3 regions of the Streptomyces sp. NPDC045470 genome follow, and region 3 is predicted to be linked to each of the others. Evidence: riboswitches for the same ligand, from Rfam matches in the RefSeq annotation. Region 3 holds a riboswitch; each other region holds the start of a gene.

The links. A riboswitch is a leader RNA that binds a small molecule or an ion and turns the genes downstream of it on or off. The one in region 3 is predicted to bind cyclic di-AMP.
Positions count from the first base shown of each region.
Region 1: linked by a shared signal. The riboswitch ahead of AB0A97_RS16895 (transglycosylase family protein) and the one ahead of AB0A97_RS36460 (C40 family peptidase) in region 3 are both predicted to bind cyclic di-AMP.
Region 2: linked by a shared signal. The riboswitch ahead of AB0A97_RS30410 (peptidoglycan DD-metalloendopeptidase family protein) and the one ahead of AB0A97_RS36460 (C40 family peptidase) in region 3 are both predicted to bind cyclic di-AMP.

Region 1 is NZ_JBEZAN010000004.1:566,030-573,699, reverse strand. Features, by position in the region: gene eno (phosphopyruvate hydratase) at 1-981, opposite strand, end outside; gene AB0A97_RS16895 (transglycosylase family protein) at 1,420-2,118, opposite strand; cyclic di-AMP (ydaO/yuaA leader) riboswitch at 2,120-2,332, opposite strand; gene AB0A97_RS16890 (transglycosylase family protein) at 2,543-3,556, opposite strand; gene AB0A97_RS16885 (cytochrome P450) at 3,780-5,045, opposite strand; gene AB0A97_RS16880 (DUF6479 family protein) at 5,163-5,561, opposite strand; gene AB0A97_RS16875 (LysR family transcriptional regulator) at 5,670-6,632, opposite strand; gene AB0A97_RS16870 (MFS transporter) at 6,794-7,670, shown strand, end outside.
Region 2 is NZ_JBEZAN010000014.1:126,208-133,877, reverse strand. Features, by position in the region: gene AB0A97_RS30425 (GNAT family N-acetyltransferase) at 1-1,965, opposite strand, end outside; gene AB0A97_RS30420 (HPr family phosphocarrier protein) at 2,350-2,631, shown strand; gene AB0A97_RS30415 (GntR family transcriptional regulator) at 2,991-3,683, opposite strand; gene AB0A97_RS30410 (peptidoglycan DD-metalloendopeptidase family protein) at 3,913-4,710, opposite strand; cyclic di-AMP (ydaO/yuaA leader) riboswitch at 4,724-4,878, opposite strand; gene AB0A97_RS30405 (pitrilysin family protein) at 5,233-6,600, opposite strand; gene AB0A97_RS30400 (pitrilysin family protein) at 6,621-7,670, opposite strand, start outside.
Region 3 is NZ_JBEZAN010000023.1:37,698-45,367, reverse strand. Features, by position in the region: gene bioB (biotin synthase BioB) at 1-180, opposite strand, end outside; gene AB0A97_RS36490 (8-amino-7-oxononanoate synthase) at 327-1,583, shown strand; gene AB0A97_RS36485 (DUF397 domain-containing protein) at 1,607-1,858, opposite strand; gene AB0A97_RS36480 (helix-turn-helix transcriptional regulator) at 1,868-2,761, opposite strand; gene AB0A97_RS36475 (ATP-binding protein) at 3,072-3,500, shown strand; gene AB0A97_RS36470 (hypothetical protein) at 3,528-4,130, opposite strand; gene AB0A97_RS36465 (DUF6328 family protein) at 4,308-4,916, opposite strand; gene AB0A97_RS36460 (C40 family peptidase) at 5,049-5,522, opposite strand; cyclic di-AMP (ydaO/yuaA leader) riboswitch at 5,526-5,690, opposite strand; gene AB0A97_RS36455 (hypothetical protein) at 6,162-6,467, opposite strand; gene AB0A97_RS36450 (ATP-dependent Clp protease proteolytic subunit) at 6,475-7,110, opposite strand; gene AB0A97_RS36445 (hypothetical protein) at 7,592-7,670, shown strand, end outside.

The sequences.
Region 1 (7,670 bases), on a different contig from region 3:
GTTCTCCTCGATGCCGCGGGCCAGGCGCTCCGGGTTGGTGACGAACAGGTCGTCGCCGACCAGCTGCACCTTGGAGCCCAGGCGCTCGGTGATGACGTTCCAGCCGGCCCAGTCGTCCTCGAACAGCGGGTCCTCGATGGAGACCAGCGGGTAGGCGGCGACGAGCTCCTCGTAGTACGAGGTCATCTGCTCGGCGGTGCGCTGCTCGCCCTCGAACTCGTAGACGCCGTCCTTGTAGAACTCGGAGGCGGCGACGTCGAGCGCCAGCGCGATGTCCTGGCCGGGGGTGTAGCCGGCTTCCTTGATCGCTTCGAGGATCAGGTCCAGGGCCTCGCGGTTGGAGCCCAGGTTCGGGGCGAAGCCGCCCTCGTCGCCCAGGCCGGTGGCCAGGCCCTTGCCCTTCAGGACCTTCTTGAGGGTGTGGTAGACCTCGGTGCCCCAGCGCAGCGCCTCGGAGAAGGACTCCGCGCCGATCGGGGCGATCATGAATTCCTGGATGTCCACGTTGGAGTCGGCGTGCGAGCCGCCGTTCAGGATGTTCATCATCGGGACCGGCAGCACGTGGGCGTTCGGGCCGCCGAGGTAGCGGAACAGCGGCAGGTCGCTGGCCTCGGAGGCGGCGTGCGCGACGGCCAGGGAGACGCCGAGGATGGCGTTGGCGCCGAGCGAGCCCTTGTTGTCGGTGGCGTCCAGGTCGAACATGGCCTGGTCGATCAGGCGCTGCTCGGTGGCGTCGTAGCCGACGAGCTCCGGGCCGATCTGCTCGATGACCGCGAGGACGGCCTTCTCCACGCCCTTGCCCTGGTAGCGGGCCGGGTCACCGTCGCGCAGCTCGATGGCCTCGAAGGCGCCGGTCGAGGCGCCGGACGGGACGGCGGCACGGCCGGTGCTGCCGTCGTCGAGGCCGACCTCGACCTCGACCGTGGGGTTGCCTCGCGAGTCGAGGATCTCGCGAGCTACGACGACGTCGATGGACGGCACGTTGTCTCCTTCATGGGTGTCTGGAGTTCTGCAGCACGAGCCTAACGGCCTCCGGGGGTTCCGCTCGCCGCCAGCCCGGCCCTCGGGCCGAATACACCCACAAAGGCCCTGTTCACGGGACGTATGGGTGCAATGTTCGCTGAAGGGAGAAGTCGGCGGACGGGGGCGGGGCGGGTCCGGCGGAGCGGCCGGGACGGTGGCCTCCAGGGCCCTGGGCGGGTCCTGGACGGGCCCGGCCGGGGCTCGTGGCCCGGGGGGCCGGGGAACGGGAGAAGCCCCGCCGCGGCGCCTGCGGGGGACAGGCGCCGTGACGGGGCAGTCTCACGGGAAGAGCGGATTCCCGGGGTGAGCGGCTTCCGGGGAGCCGGGCCGCCCGTACGTACCGCCGTACGTACGGAGTGCCACGGTCACCCGGGATCTCTCAGGACCGGAGCCGGCTCAGACGGCCAGCTTCTGGCCCGGGAAGATCAGGTTGGGGTTGCCGCCGATGACGGACTTGTTGTTCGCGTAGACCGACTTCCAGTTCTTGCCGTGGGAAGCGGCGATCTTGGCGAGGGTGTCACCGGACTTCACGGTGTAGTTGCCCTCGGGGTTCGACTTCGGCGTGGACTTCTGGGCCGGGGCCGGGGTCTTGCGGGCCAGCTCCTCGCCCTGCTTGCGGGCCTCGGAGCGCGAGGTGTTCTGCGGGGCGGAGTAGGAGCGCTTCGACTTGTACGACTTGTGCGAGCTGCTGCCCTGCGACGAGCCGCCGTCGGCCTTGGCGTTCGCGTTGCCCTGGCCGAGGTGGCCGCCGGCGCAGGTCCAGGCACCCGGGCCCTGGATGGCGAGCAGGCGCTCGGCCGCGGCGATCTGCTGGCTCTTGCTGGCCTGGTCGGCGCGCGGGGCGTACTGGGTACCGCCGGCGGCGGCCCAGCTGGAGTTCGAGAACTGCAGGCCACCGTAGTAGCCGTTACCGGTGTTGATCGACCAGTTGCCACCGGACTCGCACTGGGCGACGGCGTCCCAGTTGTTGCCCGCGGCGGAGGCAGAGGTGGCGCCCATCAGCGGGACGGCCACAGCGGCACCGGCGACGCCCGCCAGCGTGGCGACGCGGACGGCCTTGGAGGGACGACGGTGCTTGCCCTTGGTGTTCAGCATGGTTGTTCCTCACCGACGCCTGCGAGGTGAGCTGTCGGGTTCGGGCCATGTGAGTTGCCCGGCCGTGTGTGCTTCACACATGGCTTCACCCCTAGCCGGTTGGACCCGCTTCCGCGGGCGGGGCCGGCGCTTACCTTGGGTCCCCCGCTCCTGCCTTCGGCGCTCTCGCGTCGAGTGACCTCCGACCACCGGCAGGATTCGGCGTGCGATCGAAGGGCCCGCTTTGGCGAGCGATGAAGACGGTAAACAGGAACACCCCGCGGGTTCAAACCCCTACATCTGAGGCCAGTTGACCCCCAGACATCACAGGATCATCACATTTCCGCAGGTCGCCGCAGGTTTGGAAACAACGGACGGGACGGTCACCGCGGTCCCGAACGAGATCCATGTCTCACTTTCACCAAAGCGGGCAAATACCTGCGAACTATCCCTGCTGGTCTCCGAGCTCAAGGCGCTGACCAGGGTGGATAAGGTCCGGATCGCCCCCGATGACGCCTTTGTTGGCCGCGTAGAGCGCCGGCCAGCCCCCGGTGACCCCGCGGTCCGCCGCGATGACTGACAGGTTGTCACCGGGCCGCACGGTGTAGTCGCCCGGCGCGCCCGGGTCCGTACGGTGCGCGTCGCCGCCCCGCGAGGGGTGCCCCCCGCCGGACCGGCCCGCGTCGCCGGAGCCCGTGCCCCCGCCGGCACCCGTGTCCGCGCCCGTACCCGCACCCGTGCCGGGCTGCTCGGCGGGCCGGCCGCGGTGCTTGCCCTGCGACGGGGGCGCGGTGGGGCTCGTGGAGGCGCCGTCGTCCGGGGTGGCCGGGCCGGTGGGCCGCGACGGGTCCTGCGTACGGCCCGTGCCGGACGGATCCGGCGTACGGGACGGGTCCGGGGTGCCGGCCGGACCGGTGGGCGACGGCTTCGGCTCCGGGGTGCGCGTACCGCCGGATCCCGGCGTCCCGGACGGCTTGGACGGCTTGGACGGCTCGGACGAGGGCGGCGGGGTGGACGGGGACGGCGAGGAGGGCTCCGGGGACGGCGTCGCCGTACCGCCCGGGTCGACGTCCGGCCCGCTGCCCCCCTGCTTGAGCCCCGCGTTCACCGCGCAGCTCGGCCAGGTGTCGGGGCCGCGCGCGGCGAGGATCGACTCGGCGACGGCTATCTGCTGCGACCGGCTGGCCAGGTCGGGGCGCGAGGCGTACGACGGGCCGCCGTAGCGGTCCCACATCTCCTGGGTGAGCTGGAGCCCGCCGTAGAACCCGTTGCCGGCGTTGGCGCTCCACACCCCGCTGCTCTCGCACTGCGCGACGCGGTCCCAGGTGGCCGCGTCGGCGGCGTTGGCGCTGCTCGCGGCGAGCAGGGGCATGGCGAGGGCGCCGCCGGCGACTCCCGCCGTGACGAAGATGGCCGGAGCCTGGCGGGGGCGTCGGTGACGGCCGTTCCCGGAGCGCATGCGGTTGCCTTTCGAGCGGCGGTTGAGTTGTCGTCGAGAGGCCGGCACCGTCGGCTGCGTGGCCCGTGCGCTGCCGCGCCGCCCGCCCCGGCCTTTCAAACGGTTGAAAGTAGCGGGACGGCCCGTCCGTCACAAGCCGGTGTAGCGGAGATCACGCGCAGGTCACGGCCTGACGGGATGTCATGTACAGCGGGTGCGCGGAACCGCGTGTACGGGTACCGCGTCATCTCTGTACGGGGGTGAACTCCACCGGCAGGGCCCGCAGCCCGCGCATGATCAGTCCGCCGCGCCAGCGCAGTTCGTCCGGGTCGGCGCCGAGCCGGAGGTCCGGCAGCCGGTTCAGCAGGGTGGCTATCGCGGTCTGCCCTTCGAGGCGGGCCAGCGGCGCGCCCAGGCAGTAGTGGATGCCGTGGCCGTATCCGAGGTGCTGGTTGTCGCGGCGGGACAGGTCCAGGACGTCCGGCCCCGGGAAACGCCCGGGGTCGCGGTCGGCGGCGGCCAGGACGACCAGGACCGGGTCGCCCTCGGCGATCCGCTGCCCGCCGAGGGTGAGGTCCCGGGTGGCGAAGCGCCAGGTGGCCAGCTCGACCGGGCCGTCGTAGCGCAGCAGCTCCTCGACGCCGGTGGCGAGCAGCTCCTCGTCGCCCTCGGCGGCGGCCTTCTGGAGCAACTGCCGCTGCTCGGGGTGGCGCAGCAACTGGTACACGCCGTTGCCGATGAGGTTGACGGTGGTCTCGAAGCCGGCGAACAGGAGGATGAAGGCCATCGCGGCGGCCTCGTTCTCGGTCAGGTGCTCGCCGTGGTCGGAGGCGCGGATCAGGCCGGAGATCAGGTCGTCGGCGCCTTCGTCGCCCAGCGACTCGCGCTTGCGGTGGATCAGCTCGGCGAGGTAGCCGCGCATCTTCTTCACCGACCGGGCGACGCCGCCGCGCGGCCCGCCGCCGTGCCGGATCATCATCCCGGCCCAGTCGCGGAAGTCGTCCTGGTCCTCGCGCGGGACGCCGAGCAGGTCGCAGATGGCGTAGATGGGCAGCGGGAAGGCGAACTCGTGGATGAGGTCGGCCTCGCCGCGCTCCGCGAAGGAGTCGATGAACGCGTCGGTCAGTTCCTGTACGCGCGGCGCGAACCGGGCGATGCGGCGCGGGGTGAACGCCTTGGAGACCAGCCGGCGCAGCCGGGTGTGGTCCGGCGGGTCGATGTTGAGCAGATGGGTCATCAGGTTCGCGCCGCGTTCGCCGGGGATGCCGACCTTGCCCTTGCCGTGCGCGGCCTCGCTGTGGTGCACCGGGTTCTTCGACAGCCGGGTGTCGGCGAGCGCCTGCCGCGCGTCCGTGTACCGGGTCACCAGCCAGGCCTCGACGCCGCTGGGCAGCCGTGTCCGGTGTACGGGCGCGTGCTCGCGCAGCCAGGCGTACGCCGGGTACGGGTCGGAGGCGAACTCCCAGGTGAACAGTTCCGGGCAGGCGGGGGCGGCCGCGGGGCCGGTCACGGGGCAGGCGGGCCCGGCCCCGGAGGGGTCGGCGGGCCGCTCGCCGGCGGGGAGACCGGCAGCGGGGTCGGCGGGAGATTCGGCGGGGAGAGGGGTCTGCGGGCGCACCCCTCGACGTTAACCCCCGCCGAAGGACCCGCTGTGCCCGTCCTGCCAGCGCTTGCGCTCCCGGTCCTGGTCGTCGCCGTGCCGGGTGGGGGCGTTGCCGTAGTCCGGCAGTTCGTGCGGGGTCAGCCGGTGGTCGCCGTCGCGCGGCACCTCGTTCGGGTCGCGCAGCTCGCTCTCGTACCCGGTCGGGTTCTTGGGCGGTGTCGGCTGGGTCTCCGGCTCGGGCGGGTCGGGCTCACGGTCCCGGCGGCGCCTGCCGTAGACCACGGCGAGGATCAGCCCCGCGACGATGACGATCCCGGCGATCAGCGGACCGGTGCCGACGACCATGTCCCGCGTGAAGTCCACGGCCTGCTGGACGGAGGTCACGTCCTGGGCCGGTGTGGTCGAAGCGATCGTTGCTGCCATTGGACCCGGGTACCCGGGTGGGCGGGGACGATGCGCGGGCGGCCACGGCGCCCGCCCCGGAGGCCGCCACCCGTGCGAACGCCCTGGTCACCGGCTCGGGGTACGGGCTCATGTCCCCCGTACGGCCGATCCCGGGTCCGGCCGGCGTACGACGGGGTCCGGGTCCGGCCCGCGTACGGCAGGGCCCGGGTCCGGCTCGGAAGGGTCCACGCCCAGCGCGTCGAGGAAGGCCGCGGCCGCCGGGGAGGGCCCGCGGGCGCTCCAGACGACGCGTTCGACCCGGGCGGGCGCGTCGGGGACGCGCACCACGCTCAGCCCGGTCAGTTCCGCGGCGAACGCCAGCGGCACCATGCCGATGCCGAGCCCGGCGCGGACCAGCTTGGCCAGGAACTCCACGGTGGTCACCTCGAAGGCCACCTCGGTCGTCAGGCCCGCCGCGCGGAACGCCTCGTCCCGCTGGCGGCGCGCCGCCGACCCGGCCGTGAAGTCCACGAAGGTCTCCTCGGCCAGCCGCCGCAGGTCCGTCCACTCCCGGCCCGCCAGCGGGTGGTCCGGCGGTACGACGGCGACCAGCTCGCCGTGGGCCAGGGCCCGCTCCCGTACGCCCGGACTGCGGGCGCCGGGCACCAGGCCGACGAAGGCGACGTCCAGCGAGCCCTGCCGGACCTGGTCGATGAGCTGCTCGCTCATCTCCGTGCGCAGGCTGATGCGCACCTGCGGGTAGCGGGCGCGGTAGGCGCCCAGCTCGCGGGCCAGGTCGACGGCCGCGACGGTGGAGATCGCCCCCACTGCCAACCGGCCGCGTACCTCGCCGACTGCCGCCTCCACCTCGGCGCGGGCCCGCTCGGCCGCCTCCAGCGCCTGCCGGGCGGCCGGCACGAACGCCTCCCCCGCGGCCGTCAGCCGCACGCTGCGGCTCGTCCGGTGGAAGAGCCGGGCGCCCAGCTCCTTCTCCAGGCGGGCGATCTGGTGGCTGAGCGCGGACTGCGCGACGTGGCAGCGTTCGGCGGCGCGGGTGAAGCCGCCGGTCTCGGCGACCGCGACCACGTACCGCATCTGTTGCAGCTCCATGGCGGGGAGCGTAGCCAGCCGGGAACGGCCGGCGGAGCGCATCCATCGTGTTTCGCGATGGATGCGATGAAAACTATGTGTTGGACTCATCGTCCGGCGCGGCGGAGGCTGAGGGTCCGAGCACCACCGAACGGGTGACGCGTCATGGAGAAAGGGACCCGATGGCTTCCCAGGTAGAGGGGCATCCCGGGCTGGGGCGCGGCACGCTGCTGCTGATGTCCGTGGCGACCGGCCTGTCGGTGGCGGGCAACTACTTCGCCCAGCCGCTGCTGGACGTCATAGGACACGACCTCCACCTGGGGGCGGCCACCGCCGCGCTGGTGGTGACCGTCGCGCAGGTCGGCTACGGGCTCGGGCTGCTGTTCCTCGTGCCGCTCGGTGACCTGCTGGAACGGCGGCGGCTGGCGGTGGGCCTGACCGCGGCCACCGCGGTCTTCCTGACCGTGACGGCGAGCGCCCCCAACGGGACGCTGTTGTTGGTCGGCACCGCCCTCACCGGTCTGACCTCCGTCGCCGCCCAGGTGGTCGTCCCGTACGCGGCCTCCCTCGCCCCGCCCGCCGAACGCGGCCGTACGGTCGGCACCGTCATGACCGGGCTGCTGCTGGGCATCCTGCTGGCCCGTACGGCCAGCGGGCTGCTGGCCGACCTCGGCGGCTGGCGCACCGTCTACTGGGTCAACGCGGGCCTGATGCTGCTGATGGCCGTACTGCTGCGGCTGCGGCTGCCCGCGCTGCACACCGGCGCCGGACTGCGCTACCCCGCGCTGATCCGCTCCACGCTCGCCCTCTTCGGGCAGGAACCGGTGCTGCGCCGGCGGGCCGCGCTCGGCGCGCTGTCCTTCGCCGCGTTCAGTGTGCTGTGGACGGCGATGGCCTTCTTGATGTCCGGCCCCTCCTACGGCTGGTCGGAGACGGCGATCGGGCTGCTGGGCCTGGTGGGCGCGGCCGGGTCGCTGTCCGCCTCGGCCGCCGGCCGGCTGGCCGACCGGGGGCTGGCCCACCGGGTCACCGGCGCGGGCGCGTTCCTGCTGCTCGGTT
Region 2 (7,670 bases), on a different contig from region 3:
CGAGGCGCCGCCGGGAGACGGCGAGGCGTCGTGGGAGGGCTGCGGGACGTTCCGGGACGGCGTCAGGGCGTCGCCGGACGGCGGCGGGGCCGCCAGCGCGTCGGCGAGGGCGTCCATGGCCAGGTGTACGACGGTGACCGGCTTGGCGGGCGCGGCGGACGAGGCCGCTTCGCGCAGCGCCGCGGCGAGGTCCGCGCCCTCGCCCGGGGAGGCCACGCCCTCCTCCCCCACCCAGGGAATGGCCGTGACGACGACGGCGTCGCAGAGCCCGTTGGCCAGGGCGGCGGACAGCGCCGTACGGAAGTCCTCGGGGGTGGCCGCGGCGGCGAGGACGTGCGGACGCAGCGGGCGCAGTCCTTCGGTGAGGCAGGCGTCGTACGTCAGCAGGGCCAGGGACTCGCTGTTGCCCAGAATGGCGACGCGCGGGCCGTCCGGCAGCGGCTGGGAGGCGAGCAGCAGCCCGGCGTCGATCAGCTCGGTGACCGTGTCGACCCGGATCACGCCGGCCTGGCGCATCAGGGCGGAGACCGTGCTGTCGGGGATGCGGACCGTGGGGACGGTGTGGCCGAGCGGCGCGGTGCCGGTGTGGCGGGCGCCCTTGGCGACGACGACGGGCTTGACGGCGGCCGTACGGCGGGCGAGTCGCATGAATTTGCGCGGGTCGCCGATGGACTCCAGGTAGAGGATCGCGACGTCGGTGGCGGGGTCGTCGTACCAGTACTGGAGCAGGTCGTTGCCGGAGAGGTCGGCGCGGTTGCCGGCCGACAGGAAGGTGGAGATACCGGCGATCGAGCCGTCGCCGGGGCCGCGCCGGTGCAGGCCGCTGAGCAGGGCGATGCCGATCGCACCGGACTGTGTGAACAGGCCGATGCGCCCGGCGCCGGGCATCTGGGGGGCGAGCGAGGCGTTCAGCCGGACGTCCGGCGCGGTGTTGACCAGGCCGAAGGCGTTCGGCCCGATCAGCCGCATGCCGTACGAGCGGGCCTGGCGCAGCAGGGCGCGCTGCCGCTCGCGCCCCTCGGGGCCGGACTCGGCGTACCCGGAGGAGAGGATCACCAGGCCGCGTACGCCGTGCTCGCCGCAGTCGCGGACCACGTCGGGGACCTGGGCGGCGGGGACGGCGAGCACCGCGAGATCCACGGGCTCGGGGATCTCGGGCACCGAGCGGTGACCCGGCACCCCTTCGGGGTCGAGGAGGGCGCCGCCCTCGGGGAAGGCGTGGTTGACCGCGTACACCCGGCCCGGATAGCCGGAGTCGAGGAGATTGCGCAGGACGGAGCGGCCGACGCCGCCGGGGGCGCGGCCGGTGCCGATGACGGCGACCGAGCCGGGCGCCAGCAGGCGCTGCACGGAACGGGCCTCGGCGCGCTGCTCGCGGCCGCGCATGACGGCCATGGACTGCTCGGTGGGCTCCAGGTCGAACTCCAGGCGCACCACGCCGTCTTCGAAGGTGCGCTGCTGGGTGTACCCGGCGTCCGTGAAGACCTTGATCATTTTGGTGTTGGCGGGCAGCACCTCGGCCGCGAACCGACGGATGCCGCGCTCCCGGGCGACTGCGGCGATGTGCTCCAGGAGGGCGGAGGCCACCCCGCGGCCCTGGTGGGCGTCCTGCACCAGGAAGGCGACCTCGGCCTGGTCGGCGCCCGGTTCCTTGGCGGGGCGGCCACGGTCGTCGATGCGGTCGTAGCGGACCGTGGCGATGAACTCGCCGCCCACGGTGGCGGCCAGGCCCACCCGGTCGACGTAGTCGTGGTGGGTGAAGCGGTGCACGTCGCGGTCGGACAGGCGCGGGTAGGGCGCGAAGAAGCGGTAGTACTTCGACTCGTCCGAGACCTGTTCGTAGAACGAGACCAGGCGCTGCGCGTCGTCGGGGGCGATGGGACGGATGCGCGCGGTGCCGCCGTCGCGCAGCACGACATCGGCTTCCCAGTGGGCCGGGTAGACGCTGTCCGACGGGCTCTGCATGGGGGACAGCGTACGACCCGCCACCGACAACCGGCTCGGTGTGCGGGCCCGTGCGGGCCGGGGCAGGCTGGGCCGGGGCGGTCGGTCCCGGACGGAGGGGGCCGGGCGGGTCCGGGCGGTGGGCCCGGTCGGCGGGTCCGGACGGTGGGCGGGTCCGGACGGTGGGCAGGTCCAGACGGTGGGCAGGTCCAGACGGTGGGCCCGGAGGTCCCGGACGGCGTGGTCCCGGATGGCGGACGGTACGGGCGTACGCCGACGACCCGCCGGTAGCGTGCCTCCGGCCTGCGAAAAGCGCCGCCTACGGCGCCGCCGCGGGCTGCCGGAGCACTCCCGGCGACATGAGACACTGGTCTAGACAACCGTTACGACTTGAAGGGCAACACCATGGCTGAGCGCCGCGTCAATGTCGGTTGGGCCGAGGGTCTGCACGCCCGCCCCGCCTCGATCTTCGTCCGTGCGGCCACCGCCGCCGGGGTTCCCGTGACGATCGCGAAGGCCGACGGCAACCCGGTCAACGCGGCCTCCATGCTGGCCGTGCTGGGCCTGGGCGCCCAGGGTGGCGAGGAGATCGTGCTGGCCTCCGACGCCGAGGGCGCCGACGCCGCGCTCGACCGCCTCGCGAAGCTGGTCGCCGAGGGCCTTGAGGAGCTCCCGGAGACCGTCTGAACCGCTTCGCGGGTCACTGTGTTCGCGGCTCCGCCGCGGTAGCCGGGTCACCGGCGCCGGGGCGGGGCCGTTTTTCGTGCGGTGCCGTACGCCGCGACCGGCAGGCGGCGACCGGGAAAATTCGCGCGCCATCGCTCCAGGGCATGCCATCACTAAGGGATACGCCGAGCAATCCCCCTCCGCGTCGCCATCCCGATCCCTCTGGGGTTCTTCCGCTCCCCCTGCGCACTCCTCGCGGCAATCAACCCGCGCCTGACGGGATTCCCGCTTTCCCGCGCTTTTCGCAGCCCGCAGCGCCGCATCGAAACCCGCGCCATTCCTCCGGCGAAATCCCCTACCGCTTGTATACGGCCCGCCCGTTAATTCCGTTCGCGCGCCGTGTTTACGGGCTGTTTCGAACTCCTCACCGTCGGCCCGGGGACCACCGGACGCAGCCGGTACGCCGGGCGCGAGCGCTCGATGTGCGCCGCCATCAGGGCGCGGGCCCGCTCGGCGTCCCCGCGGCTCACCGCGTCCAGCACCGCCCCGTGCTCCTCCCAGGAGCGCTCGTCGCGGGCCGGGAGGTCGACCACGTACATCCAGTCGATCTTGCGTCGTACCTGGGTGAGCAGCGCCGCCAGGCCCGTGCTGCCGGATGCCTGGGCGAGCGTCTCGTGGAACCAGCCGTCGAGTTGGCGCAGCTCGGCGCGGTGACCGTGCCGGGTCCGCTCACGGCCCAGCCGCACGACGCCGCGCAGCACCTTGAGATGGGCCGCGGTGCGGCGGGTGGCGGCGCGGGCGGCGCCGAGCGGCTCCAGCAGCGCCCGGATGTCCAGGGCGTCGGCCGCTTCCCGTTCGGTCGGCTCGGCCACGCAGGCACCCGCGTGGTGCCGGATGACGACGAAGCCCTCCGACTGCAACGTACGCAACGCCTCTCGCACGGGAACGCGGGAGACCCCGTAACGACCGGCCAGCATTTCCTCGATCAGGCGGCTGCCCGGCGGGAGAACGCCGGATACGATGTCGCCGCGGATCGCCGTGCACACCACGTGCGCGGAAAGGGGACCTCGCATCGCCTGCGCCTCCACCGTAATCCGCTGGGAACTTCCGGAATTGCCGCCGGACGGCGACTTTCGAGTGACTCTATGCGACAGGAACCGGATATCCGACGGCCATGGCACATTCATGGATATTTTTTGGCCAGGTGCCGCGCAGGCGGAAACGCAGATGCCCCGGCCACGAGGGCCGGGGCATCATACGGGGGACGGGTGCGACGGGAGTGACGAGCGGGACGGATGTCCGTCAGACGTTCACGCCGTGCGAGCGCAGGTAGGCGACCGGGTCCATGTCCGAGCCGTACTCCGCCGAGGTGCGGGCCTCGAAGTGCAGGTGCGCGCCGGTGGTGTTGCCGGTGTTTCCCGACAGGGCGATCTGCTGGCCCGGGGTGACGGTCTGGCCGACCGAGACGTTGATCGACGACAGATGGCCGTACTGGGTGTAGGTGCCGTCGTTCATCTTGATGACGACGTTGTTCCCGTACGCGCCGCCCCAGCCGGCCTCGACAACGGTGCCCGAGCCGACGGCGTGGACGGTGGTGCCGGAGGAGGCGTGGAAGTCGATGCCGGTGTGGCTGCCGGAGGACCACAGGCCGCTGGACGCCTTGTAGCTGGTGGAGACGTAGGAACCGTCGACGGGCGCGACGTACATGAGCAGGCGCTTGCGCTCGGCCTCGCGGGCGGCGCGCTCCTTGGCCTCGCGCTCCTTCTTGGCCTCGGCCTCGGCCTGGCGCTTGGCCTCCTCGGCCTGCTTGCGCGCCTCGGCCTCGGCCTTGGCCTGCGCGGCGGCGGCCTCGGCGGCCTCCTGCTGCGCGTCGGCCTGCGCCTCGATCTGCTCGGCGAGCTCGTCACCGAGGACGACGGCGTGGTGGAGGCCGGTGTCGTGGTTGCTCGCGTCGTCCGGGTTGCCGACCGCCAGGGCCGGGGAGGCGACGGAGGCGATGACGCCGGACGCGGCGAGCGTGGCTATGCCGGCGAGGTTACGGGTCGTCCGCGCGCTGCGGCTCGGACCACGGTGCTTCCCGGTGGCACGGGTGAACGCCATGGGCTGGCTGTGTCCTTTCCTTCCCTCTCGCCTACCGGGTTAGCTGACGGGTTCGGAGCAGGAAGGTCTCCTACGGGCACCTCCGGGAAGGCGTCCGATTCACCCCAGGGGACATGGGTCCCCGGCTCCCCTGGCTCGCGCCGTACGGGGACTCGGCGATGACTGTCCGTGCCGCGGTTGCGGCGGTGATCCTGCGGACAGCCGGATCGACGCTAAACGCGGCAACTTTCAATCGGCAAACAGAACCCCGATTTTGTGCCGTACGCCACACGGGCACCCTGCAACCACCCCCAACAATTGGGACATAAAGAAGATCCAGTGGCGCCTGCGCACCACTGGATCCCCTATGTGACCGTTCGTCACACGCCCGGGTCACGGGCCGTCAGCCACCGCCGGCCCTCACCGGCAGCCGTCGGCCACCACCGGACGGAGGCTGTCCGCCCCGCGCCGAAGACGTGCCGGTGTGACGCGTCGGCGTGACGTGCCGAAGTGACGTGCGGCGTGACGTGCCGGTGACGCTCCTCAGCCCTTGACGACCGTCACCTCTCCGATGCCGAGCGCCTTGACGGGCTCCTCGATCTCGGCGGCGTCACCCACCAGGACCGTCACCAGCCGGTCGACCGGGAAGGCGTTGACGGCCGCGGCGGTCGCCTCGACCGTGCCGGTCCGCGCCAGCCGCTCGTACAGCCGGGCCTGGTAGTCGTCCGGAAGCTGCTGCTCGACCTGGTCCGCGAGGGTGCCTGCGACGGCCGCCGCGGTCTCGTACTTCAGCGGCGCGACCCCGACGAGGTTCTGTACGGCCACGTCGCGCTCGGCGTCCGTCAGGCCCTCCACCGCGAGGGTGCGCAGCACCTTCCAGAGGTCGTCCAGCGCCGGACCGGTGGAGGCGGTGTCCACCGAGCCGCTGATGGCGAGCATCGCGGCGCCGTCGCCGTCGGCCGAGGAGCGCAGCACCTGCCCGAAGGAACGCACCCCGTAGGTGTAGCCCTTCTCCTCGCGCAGCACCCGGTCCAGGCGGGAGGTGAGGGTGCCGCCCAGGCAGTACGTGCCGAGCACCTGCGCGGGCCAGACGCGGTCGTGCCGGTCGGCGCCGATCCGGCCGATCAGCAGCTGGGTCTGGACGGCGCCGGGGCGGTCGACGATCACGACACGGCCGGTGTCGTCGGCGGTGATCGGGCTGGCCTTCACCGGTTCGGCGGGCGACCCCGTCCAGGCGCCGAGGGTCTCCGTGAGGGCCGCGTCCAGGTCGACGCCGGTGAAGTCGCCGACGACGACGGCGGTGGCCGTGGCGGGGCGTACATGGGCCTCGTAGAAGGCGCGCACGGCCGCCGCGTCGATCCGGGTGACGGTCTCCTCGGTGCCCTGGCGCGGCCGCGACATCCGGGAGTCGGCCGGGAACAGCTCCTTGGACAGGGCCATCGCGGCGCGCCGGGCCGGGTTGGCCAGCTCGTGCGGGATCTCGTCGAGGCGGTTGTGCACCAGGCGCTCGACCTCGCCGTCCGGGAAGGCGGGGGCGCGCAGGGCGTCGGCGAGCAGGCCGAGGGCCTTGTCCAGCCGGGAGGCCGGGACCTCCAGGGACACCCGGACGCCGGGGTGGTCGGCGTGCGCGTCCAGAGTGGCGCCGCAGCGCTCCAGCTCGGCGGCGAACTCCTCGGCGTCGTGTTTGTCGGTGCCCTCGGACAGGGCGCGCGCCATGATCGTGGCGACGCCGTCCAGGCCCGCCGGCTCGGCCTCCAGGGGCGCGACGATGTCGACCTCGACGGCGACGACCTGCTGGCCGGGGCGGTGGCTGCGCAGGACCGTGAGGCCGTTGGGGAGCTGTCCGCGCTCGGGGGCCGGGAAGGCCCACGGCTTGGGGTCGCCGCCGGCCGGCTGCGGGTGGAAGGTCATCGTGCTGCTGACGGCGTCACTCACTGGGCCGCCTCCTCGTCGTTGTCCTCGGCGGCGGTCGGCTCGGTCGGCTCGTACACGAGCACCGCGCGGTTGTCGGGGCGCAGCCGGGCCTTGGCGACCTCCTGCACCTCCTGCGGGGTGATCTCCAGGACGCGCCGCACGGCGGTCAGGGCGAGCTGCGGGTCGCCGAACAGGACCGCGAACCGGCACAGTTCGTCGGCGCGCCCGGCGGCCGTGGCGAGGCGGTCCAGCCACTCACGCTCCAGCTGGGCCTGCGCGCGCTCCATCTCCTCGGGGCTCGGCCCCTCGTCCGCGAAGCGGGCCAGCTCCTCGTCCACGGCCCTCTCGATCTCCGGCACCTCGACGCCGCCGGAGGTCTTCACGTCCAGCCAGCCCAGCGAGGGGGCGCCGGCCAGCCGGAGCAGGCCGAAGCCCGCCGCCACGGCCGTACGGTCACGGCGCACCAGGCGGTTGTACAGCCGCGAGGACTCGCCGCCGCCGAGCACCGTCAGCGCCAGGTCGGCCGCGTCGGCCTCACGGGTGCCGTCGTGCGGCAGGCGGTAGGCGGCCATCAGGGCACGGGAGGGCACGTCCTCCTCGACGACCTCGCGCAGCTCCTTGCCGATGACCTCCGGGAGGGAGCCGTCACGCGGCGGCTGCTTGCCCTCGTGGCCGGGGATGGAGCCGAAGTACTTCTCCACCCAGGCGAGGGTCTGCTCGGGGTCGATGTCGCCGACGATCGACAGCACCGCGTTGTTGGGCGCGTAGTACGTACGGAAGAAGGCCCGCGCGTCCTCCAGGGAGGCGGCGTCCAGGTCGGCCATCGAACCGATGGGCGTGTGGTGGTACGGGTGTCCCTCCGGATAGGCCATGGCCGTCAGCTTCTCGAAGGCCGTGCCGTAGGGGACGTTGTCGTAGCGCTGCCGGCGCTCGTTCTTGACGACGTCGCGCTGGTTCTCCAGGGACTCCTCGTCGAGCGCCGTCAGCAGGGAGCCCATGCGGTCGGCCTCCAGCCACAGCGCGAGCTCCAGCTGGTGGGCGGGCATGGTCTCGAAGTAGTTGGTGCG
Region 3 (7,670 bases):
CAGGTTGACCAGATAGTTCAGCTTCACCCGCCGCCCGAACCACCGGCGGCGTACCTTTCCGGCCGCGGCCACCACGTCGAGCAGGTCGTCGTCGGACGTCGCCAGCACGGCGAGCGCCTCTTCGCGGGTCGGCGTTTCGCGCCGCAGCCCCTTGTCCACCAGCGTTGTCAGCAGATCCATGGCGACGATCCTGGCGTACGCCCACGGCCCGCGACCATGGAGGAACCCAACAAGGGCGCCGATCCGGGGTGTGTGCATGGCCACACCGTAGGACGGTGTAACGACCGCTAACGTCTATCGACAGCCCACAAACACCAAGGAAGCTGATGCATCAGGACGACCCCGCGCCGCCCCTGCTCCGCGACGTGCCGGCGCCGCCCCACGACGGGCCCGCCGGGACACCCGCACCGGGGCGCGGCTCCGGGCCGGGCGCCGACGCGCGCACCGCCGCTTTCGGCTGGATCGATGCGGCCCGCGAACAGCGCCGCCGGGCGGGACTCGTCCGTACGCTGCGGCCCCGGCCCGTCGAGTCGCCGCTGCTGGACCTGGCGAGCAACGACTACCTCGGCCTGGCCCGGCACCCCGAGGTCACCCGCGGTGCCGCGCAGGCCGCGCACCGCTGGGGCGCCGGCGCCACCGGTTCCCGGCTGGTGTCCGGCAGCACCGAGCTGCACGCCCGGCTGGAGGCCGAACTCGCCGAGTTCTGCGGCTTCGAGGCCGCCCTGGTGCTGTCCTCCGGCTACGCGGCCAACCTCGCCGCCGTCACCGCGCTCGGCGGCCCGGGCGGCCTGATCGTCTCGGACGCGGGCAACCACGCGTCGCTCATCGACGGCTGCCGGCTCGCCAGGGCCAGGACCGTCGTGGTCCCGCACTCCGAACCGGACGCGGTACGCAAGTCCCTGGACGGGCACGCCGGCCCGGCGCTCGCCGTCACCGACTCCGTCTTCTCCGTGGACGGTGACGCCGCGCCCCTGCGGTCCCTCGCCGACGCCTGCCGTGCGCACGGCGCGGCCCTGCTCGTCGACGACGCGCACGGGCTGGGCGTCCTCGGCGACGGAGGGCGCGGCGCGGTGCACGCGGCCGGGCTGGCCGGGGACCCGGACGTGGTCGCCACCGCCACCCTGTCGAAGTCGCTCGGCAGCCAGGGAGGTGTGGTCCTCGGCCCGGCCCGGGTGATCGAGCACCTGGTCAACACCGCACGGACGTTCATCTTCGACACCGGCCTCGCCCCGGCGGCGGCCGGCGGCGCCCGGACGGCGCTGCGCCTGCTGCGGCGCGAGCCGGAACGCGCCACCCAGGTCCGCGCGGTGGCGGCGGAACTGCACCAGCGGCTCAGCGCCGCGGGGCTGACGGTCGTCCGCCCGGACGCCGCGGTGGTGTCCGTACGGGCGCCCTCGCCGGAACTGGCCGTCCGGTGGGCCGCCGACTGCCGGGACGCGGGCCTCGTGGTCGGCTGCTTCCGGCCGCCGTCCGTACCCGACGGCATCTCCCGGCTGCGCCTGACCGCCCGCGCCGACCTGTCCCCCCGGCAGGCGAGGGAAGCGGTCCGGACCGTCGTACGGACGGCGCCGGCCACCGGCTAGGGTCGGTCACCGGCTGGGGCGGGTCATTCGGGTCCGGCTCGTCCGACCTTGGCGAAGCCGCTGTCGGCCAGTCCGTCGACGAAGGACCTCCAGGCCGCCGTGGTGAACAGCAGCGCCGGGCCCGCGGTGTTCTTGGAGTCGCGTACGGCGAGCAGGCCGGAGCCGACGCGTGCCGTTTCGACGCAGTTGTTCATCGCGGTGCTGTGGCTGCTGCGTCGCCATAGCGCGCCGCGCGGCACGGTGCGGACCGGGTCGTGCCCGGGTGGAAGTGACATGGTGCCTCCTCAGACGCCGGAGCCGGCCCATGAGGTCTCGGCGATCCGGGCGATGAATTGCGCTGACTTGTCGCACGAGAGGGCGCGCCCCCGCAGCATGTCGAACGCATCGCTGTACGCCCTGAGGTCTGCTTTCTGCTCCAAGTAGAGGCTACTCGTCAAATGGTCGAGAACAACCACATCTAAGTCAGAAGTGAGCGGAAATGAGAAGATAACGAAAGGGCCGGTGATGCCGATGTGCACACCGGATGCGAAGGGCAGTACCTGGAGTCGCACATGCGGCAATTGCCCCACGTCCAGAATGTGCCGGAGCTGCGCGGCCATCACCCCGGGCGGGCCGACCTCCCGGCGCAGTACCGCCTCGTCCAGCACCGCGCACAACTCCAGCGGCCGCTCACCGCGCAGCACCTCCTGGCGGGCGACGCGCACCTCCACCAGCTCCTCGACCTGCTGCGCCGGCAGGTCCGACAGCGTGGCGCGGGTCACCGCCCGCGCATAATCCGGCGTCTGCAGCAGGCCCGGCACCACCGTCGTCTCCAGCGTGCGCGCCCGGGACGCCCCGTACTCCAGACTGATGAAGTCCCGGTACTCCGGCGGCAGCAGGTCGCGATAGGTGTGCCACCAGCCGTGCCGCCCGCTGTCGCCGTCGCCGTCCTGTCCGCCGTTCCCGCACAGCGCCGCCAGCAGCGCGCGCAGCTCGGTGTCCCGCACGCCGTACGCGTCCAGCAGCAGTTCGACGTCGGCCGGCCGGGCACCGCTGCGCCCGGTCTCGATGCGGCTGACCTTGGACTGGTGCCAGCCGACCAGCCGCGCCGCCTCGCCGCTGGTGAATCCGGCCAGTGTCCGCTGACGCCGCAATTCCGCGCCCAGCTTGCGGCGGCGCACCGCGGGCCCGTACCGCATACCGCTCCCTCCGTACTTCTCCCCGGGTGCGCCGCGGATGCGCCCGCTCCCAGATGGCCGGTTCCGATCCGACAGTGTGCCGCGCAAATACGGTCTCGCGTAGCAGAGTTCACCGCTTCGGGCGACAGATATATGCACTTCTTGGTGGATGACGCGTCACCGTCGCAGCAAGAGTGGCAGGCTGGCGCAGAGCAGCAGTCCGAGGCCGGAGCCGAAGGGACCGGAAAGGGCCCGGGAGGCCGCACGCGATGGCGGCTTCCTCCGGCGGCGGGCCGGAGTCGAGCCTCGGTGGGAAAGGGACGGCGTCGCGATGGCAGACCACCAGGAATCCTCACTCACTCTGCCCAGCGCACCGGTGTCGGTGGCGGAGGCCCGCAGGTACGTCATGGACGTCCTGGCCGAATGGGGCCTGCCGGACGGGACGGAGCCGGCCGACACCGTACGGCTGATCGTCTCCGAACTCGCCACCAACGCCGTGCAGCACACGTTCGGGCAGTCACCGGCCTTCACCGTCGACGTCCGGCTGGACCGCGACGAGCGGCTGTGGATCGGCGTCACCGACGATCATCCGCGCTGGCCGAAACGGCTGCCGGCCGCCGTGCAGCAGGACAACGGCCGGGGCATGGTGATCGTCCGCTTCCTCGCCGCCGAGTCCGGTGGGCAGGTGACGGTCGAACCCACCGCGGCCGGGGGGAAGACCGTTTGGCTCACGTTGCCGTGGAAGCCGTTCCTGCCCTGAAGAAGGAATCGGTCGGCGTCGGGTTCGTCAGGGCTTGGTGAGGAAGCGCGGTCTGCGGCGGCGGCCCGTACTGCAGGCGCAGCCCACGCCCTCGTCCCGCACCTGCCGGTAGGTGGGGCTGGTCGTACGGCCGCAGCGGGCACAGTGGCACGGCCACGGCTCGTAGGCGCCGGGACAGGGGCCCAGCGGGGTCAGCCCCGCGGCGTGCATCACGCGTTCGGCGACGGTGGCCGGGCCAGGGGCGTTCGGTGGCGGCTGGAGCGGCGGCGGCGGGACGGCCGGGGGCAGGGATGCTGCGGGAGGCGTGGGAGGTGCCGGTGCTGCGGGGGTCGGGGGAGGTACCGATACTGCGCCGTTGGCGGGGGATGCCGGGCCTGCGGTCGCGGGGGCCTGCGGTCCCGCGGGGATGATCGTGCCCATGGGGGCGGCCGGGCCAGGGGTAGCCACCGAACCCCCGCCCGCCCCGGCGCCGAGGTCGCCGGGGTGCCACTGATGCAGGCAGGCGGCGCACCACCACAGCAGTTCGCCGGCGCCGTAGACACCCTCGTCCTCCCACAGCACGTCCGTGCTGCCGCAGGCCGGGCAGGGGGTGGCGGGGGAGCGGCGGCGCAGAAGTCCGCGCAGGTTCACGAGTCGGTCCTGGTGTGCGTGTGCTGGGGCAGGTGCCTGTGCATGGGTCTCCTCACGTGCTGAGGAGACTCCATCGGTTCTCCGTCGTCAAAGCAAGGACGACCAGGTCACAAAAGATCCCGACGGCGCCGCCCCCGGAGCGCCGCACCGGGAGGCCACCCCCGGGCCTCCCGGTGTTCAGGAGGACGCGTCGCGATCCGGCGGCTTGAGGTGCCCGTTCCGGTGACCCAGTACGCGGGGCAGCAGTGCCCACAGGCCGCCGCACGTCACCAGCGTCACCGAACCCGCCACCACCCCCGCCCCGCGCCCCAGTACGACGTCGACGACGAGGAGCACGGCACCGGCCAGCGCCAGTGCGAGGACCGCCATCCCGGCTGCCGTCAGCCGCGCGGAGACCTCCACGATCAGCCCCTTCGCGCGCCGCCGGAACAGCACCCGGTGCACCGCGGCGGGCGCGGTGAGCAGCAGCGTCGCCAGTACCGCCAGCAGTAACGTGCCCACGTAGAAGCCGCGTTGCGTGGTGTCCAGGGACACAAATCGCGGGGTGAACGCCAGGGTGAGCAGGAAGGCGAACAGGATCTGCACACCGGTCTGCAGGACGCGCAGCTCCTGGAGCAGTTCGCCGAAGTTGCGGTCGTAGCGTTCCAGAGGCGTCTCGTTGCGGTCCGCGTACCCGGTGTACCGGGCGGAACCGCGCGGCCGGGGCGGCTCGGACGTTTCGCTCGTTCCCGGCAGTTCGGGGTGGCCTGGCAGTTCGTCGCGGTGGTCGTCGGTGAGGGGGGCCATTGCGTGCGGGTATCCGCCGACGCGTTGATCACTCCTCGAAGGCGCACGCGTGTGCGCGAGTTCGCGCCCGCGTTCGCGCCCGCGCGCGGACGGTGCGGGGCTCGTGGCCGCACGGGGGCCCCTCGCGCGCGGTCAGCGCACCCGCCCGTACGAGACGCTGCGTGACCAGATGCGTTCCAGCCGCACCACGGTGCCGGGCTTGGGCGCGTGCCAGATCTTGCCCTTCCCCGCGTAGATGCCCACGTGGTAGATGCCCCGGCGGGAGTGGAAGAAGACCAGGTCACCGGCGCGGCGCGAGGACGCCGACAGGTGCCGGGTGCGGTTGTACTGGGCCGCCGCGGTGCGCGGCAGCCGCTTCCCGGCCCGCTTGAACGAGTACAGCGTCAGCCCTGAGCAGTCGAAACGGTGTGGACCGCTGGCTCCGAACTTGTAGGGCGCCCCCTTCTTGGAAGCGGCGATCCGCAGTGCCGAGGCCGAGGTGGACGCGGCGGCCGCGTCCTCGGTGGCTCCTGGTACGACCAGTGTCCCGCCGACCGTGGCGAGGGCGATGAAGGAGATCACTCCGGCCCGCGCCAGCAGAGGGGAAGCGGTGGTACGCGCAGTCATGCGCAACCCTTCGTCAGCCGCCTGCGAAGGAGTGCCTGTCGGGTTCGGGCAGGCGAAGATGCCCGGTCGTGTCGACGACTTCACCCCAAGGGGCCGTCCGGCCGTGGTGGCCGGCGGTCCCGTCGTGCTCGGGTCCTCCGCTCCTGCCGGTCCAGGCGCATCGACCAGACATCCGGTACGGCGGCAGGATTGGGCGTCCGCCCGGACCGCCCCACCGCTGTGGCGGGGGCTTGTCGTCGAAGCGATCGTTGCGCACCTCACGCCCGGATTCCGAGCAGAAACGGCTGTATGTGACGTTGGTCACGCCTGCGCCATTCGGGTGGACGGGCGTCGTTCCGTGGGAGGCCCGCGACGGGTGAGGACCCGCGTACCAGCCCCGGAACGTCACGTTCCGGGCGACACGTACGTACGCCGCGCAAGCCGTGTGGCGCAGCACGCGGCCCCGTGGCTACGCCGTTCGGGCGAGCCCGATCGGGCTTCGTGTCGCCGAACGGGTGGGCCCTTGCGGTGCTCCGGCACCTCCTGGCCGCCCTGTCACCCTTGCCCGGCGCGTGTCGCGCGGGGCGGGTGGGGGTGCTGGTGCGCCGGAGGTGCGAGGGGAGAGCACTCGTGCCCCCGCCCGGGCGGGGGCACGGCGCGTCAACTTCGCGGCGGAGGTACGGAGATCAGCCGCGCGCGGCGCTCGCCGTCCAGTACGCGCAGGGCCTGCGCCAGGGTTCCCGCGTGCAGTTCGCTCTCGCCCCGGTCGTGCATCAGCGCCAACGCGTCCCGCAGTGCGGTGGTCTTGCCGACCAGGGCCTGTGCGGCACGGAGGCTGCCGTACGTGTCCGTGCCGCGGGCGGGGTTGATGCGGCCCAGCAGGTCCAGGACCGCCAGGTAACTGTCGACGACCTCGCCCTCGGCGCGCGTCAGCGCGGGCAGCGGCGGCAGTTCGGGTGGCCACATACCGGGCTCACCTCGCGCCCGGTGTCGCGGGGTGCTGCTTGCGGCTGCGGGTCAGCCCGTCGATGAGGCCGTACTCCATGGCGGCCTCGGCGCTGAAGACCTTCTCGCGTTCGAGGTCTTCGGTGATCCGCTCGGGGGACTGGCCGGTGTGCCGTACGAGCAGTTCCTCCAGCAGCGCCCGGGTGCGCAGCAGTTCGTCCGCCTGGATGCGGAGGTCGTCGGCCTGCCCCTGCACCGGCTCGTCGAACGAGGGCTGGTGGACGAGGACACGGGCGCCCGGCAGGGCGAGGCGCTTGCCGGGCGCGCCGGCCGCCAGCAGGACCGCGGCGACGGAGGCGGCCTGGCCCAGGCAGACCGTCTCGACGTCGCAGCCGACGAACTGCATCGTGTCGTAGATCGCGGACATCGCGGTGAACGAGCCGCCGGGGGAGTTGATGTAGAGCGAGATGTCCCGGTCGGGCGCATCGTGATCCAGGTGCATGAGCTGGGCGATCACGTCGTTGGCCGCGGCGTCGTCGACCGGGGTGCCCAGGAAGACGATCCGCTCGCCGAGCAGCTTGGAGTACGGGTCCATGGTCCGGGCCCCGTAGGAGGTGCGTTCGGTGAACTCCGGGAGGACGTATCGGGCCTGGGGGCCGTTCATGGGGAGCTCCTCTTCCCTGAGCGTCTGTAAAAAATGTACAGGACGTACGTAGGGCTAGATGGGAGCACGTTCCGCCGGGTGAAAGCAATGCCTTCGGTGGGTACGGATCGGGTCGCTCGCTGAGAGCGAAAACCCCATGAGGCGTCAGATACCCCCGCGGACCCGCAAGGTGACAGGACGTAAGGCCGCGTCTCCGGGGCGCGCCCGGGGGCGCGCCGCCGGTGCAGCGTTCCGGCCGAAGTTCCCCGGGCGCTCCGGTATCGGCCCGGCGTGCGGTGTGCCGGACCTCCTCCGCCGCCCCACGCGTCCGCTGCCGCAGCCCCATCGGGCAGCACGAGGCGACACCTGGCGCGCGGGTCCCTGGCCAAAGGGGCCCTTGCGGAATCCGCCCGTACGGAAAGCGCCGTTCCGCCCCGGAGCGCCCGGGTACCCGCCGGGCGGACCCGAGCTCCTCGGGCCGAATCGAGTCCAGGAGGACGCGATGGCTACCGCTTCATCCGCCGGATATCCGGAATCCGGCCGCTCCCGGGCGGCCGGCGCCGAGCGGCACACGAGCGCGG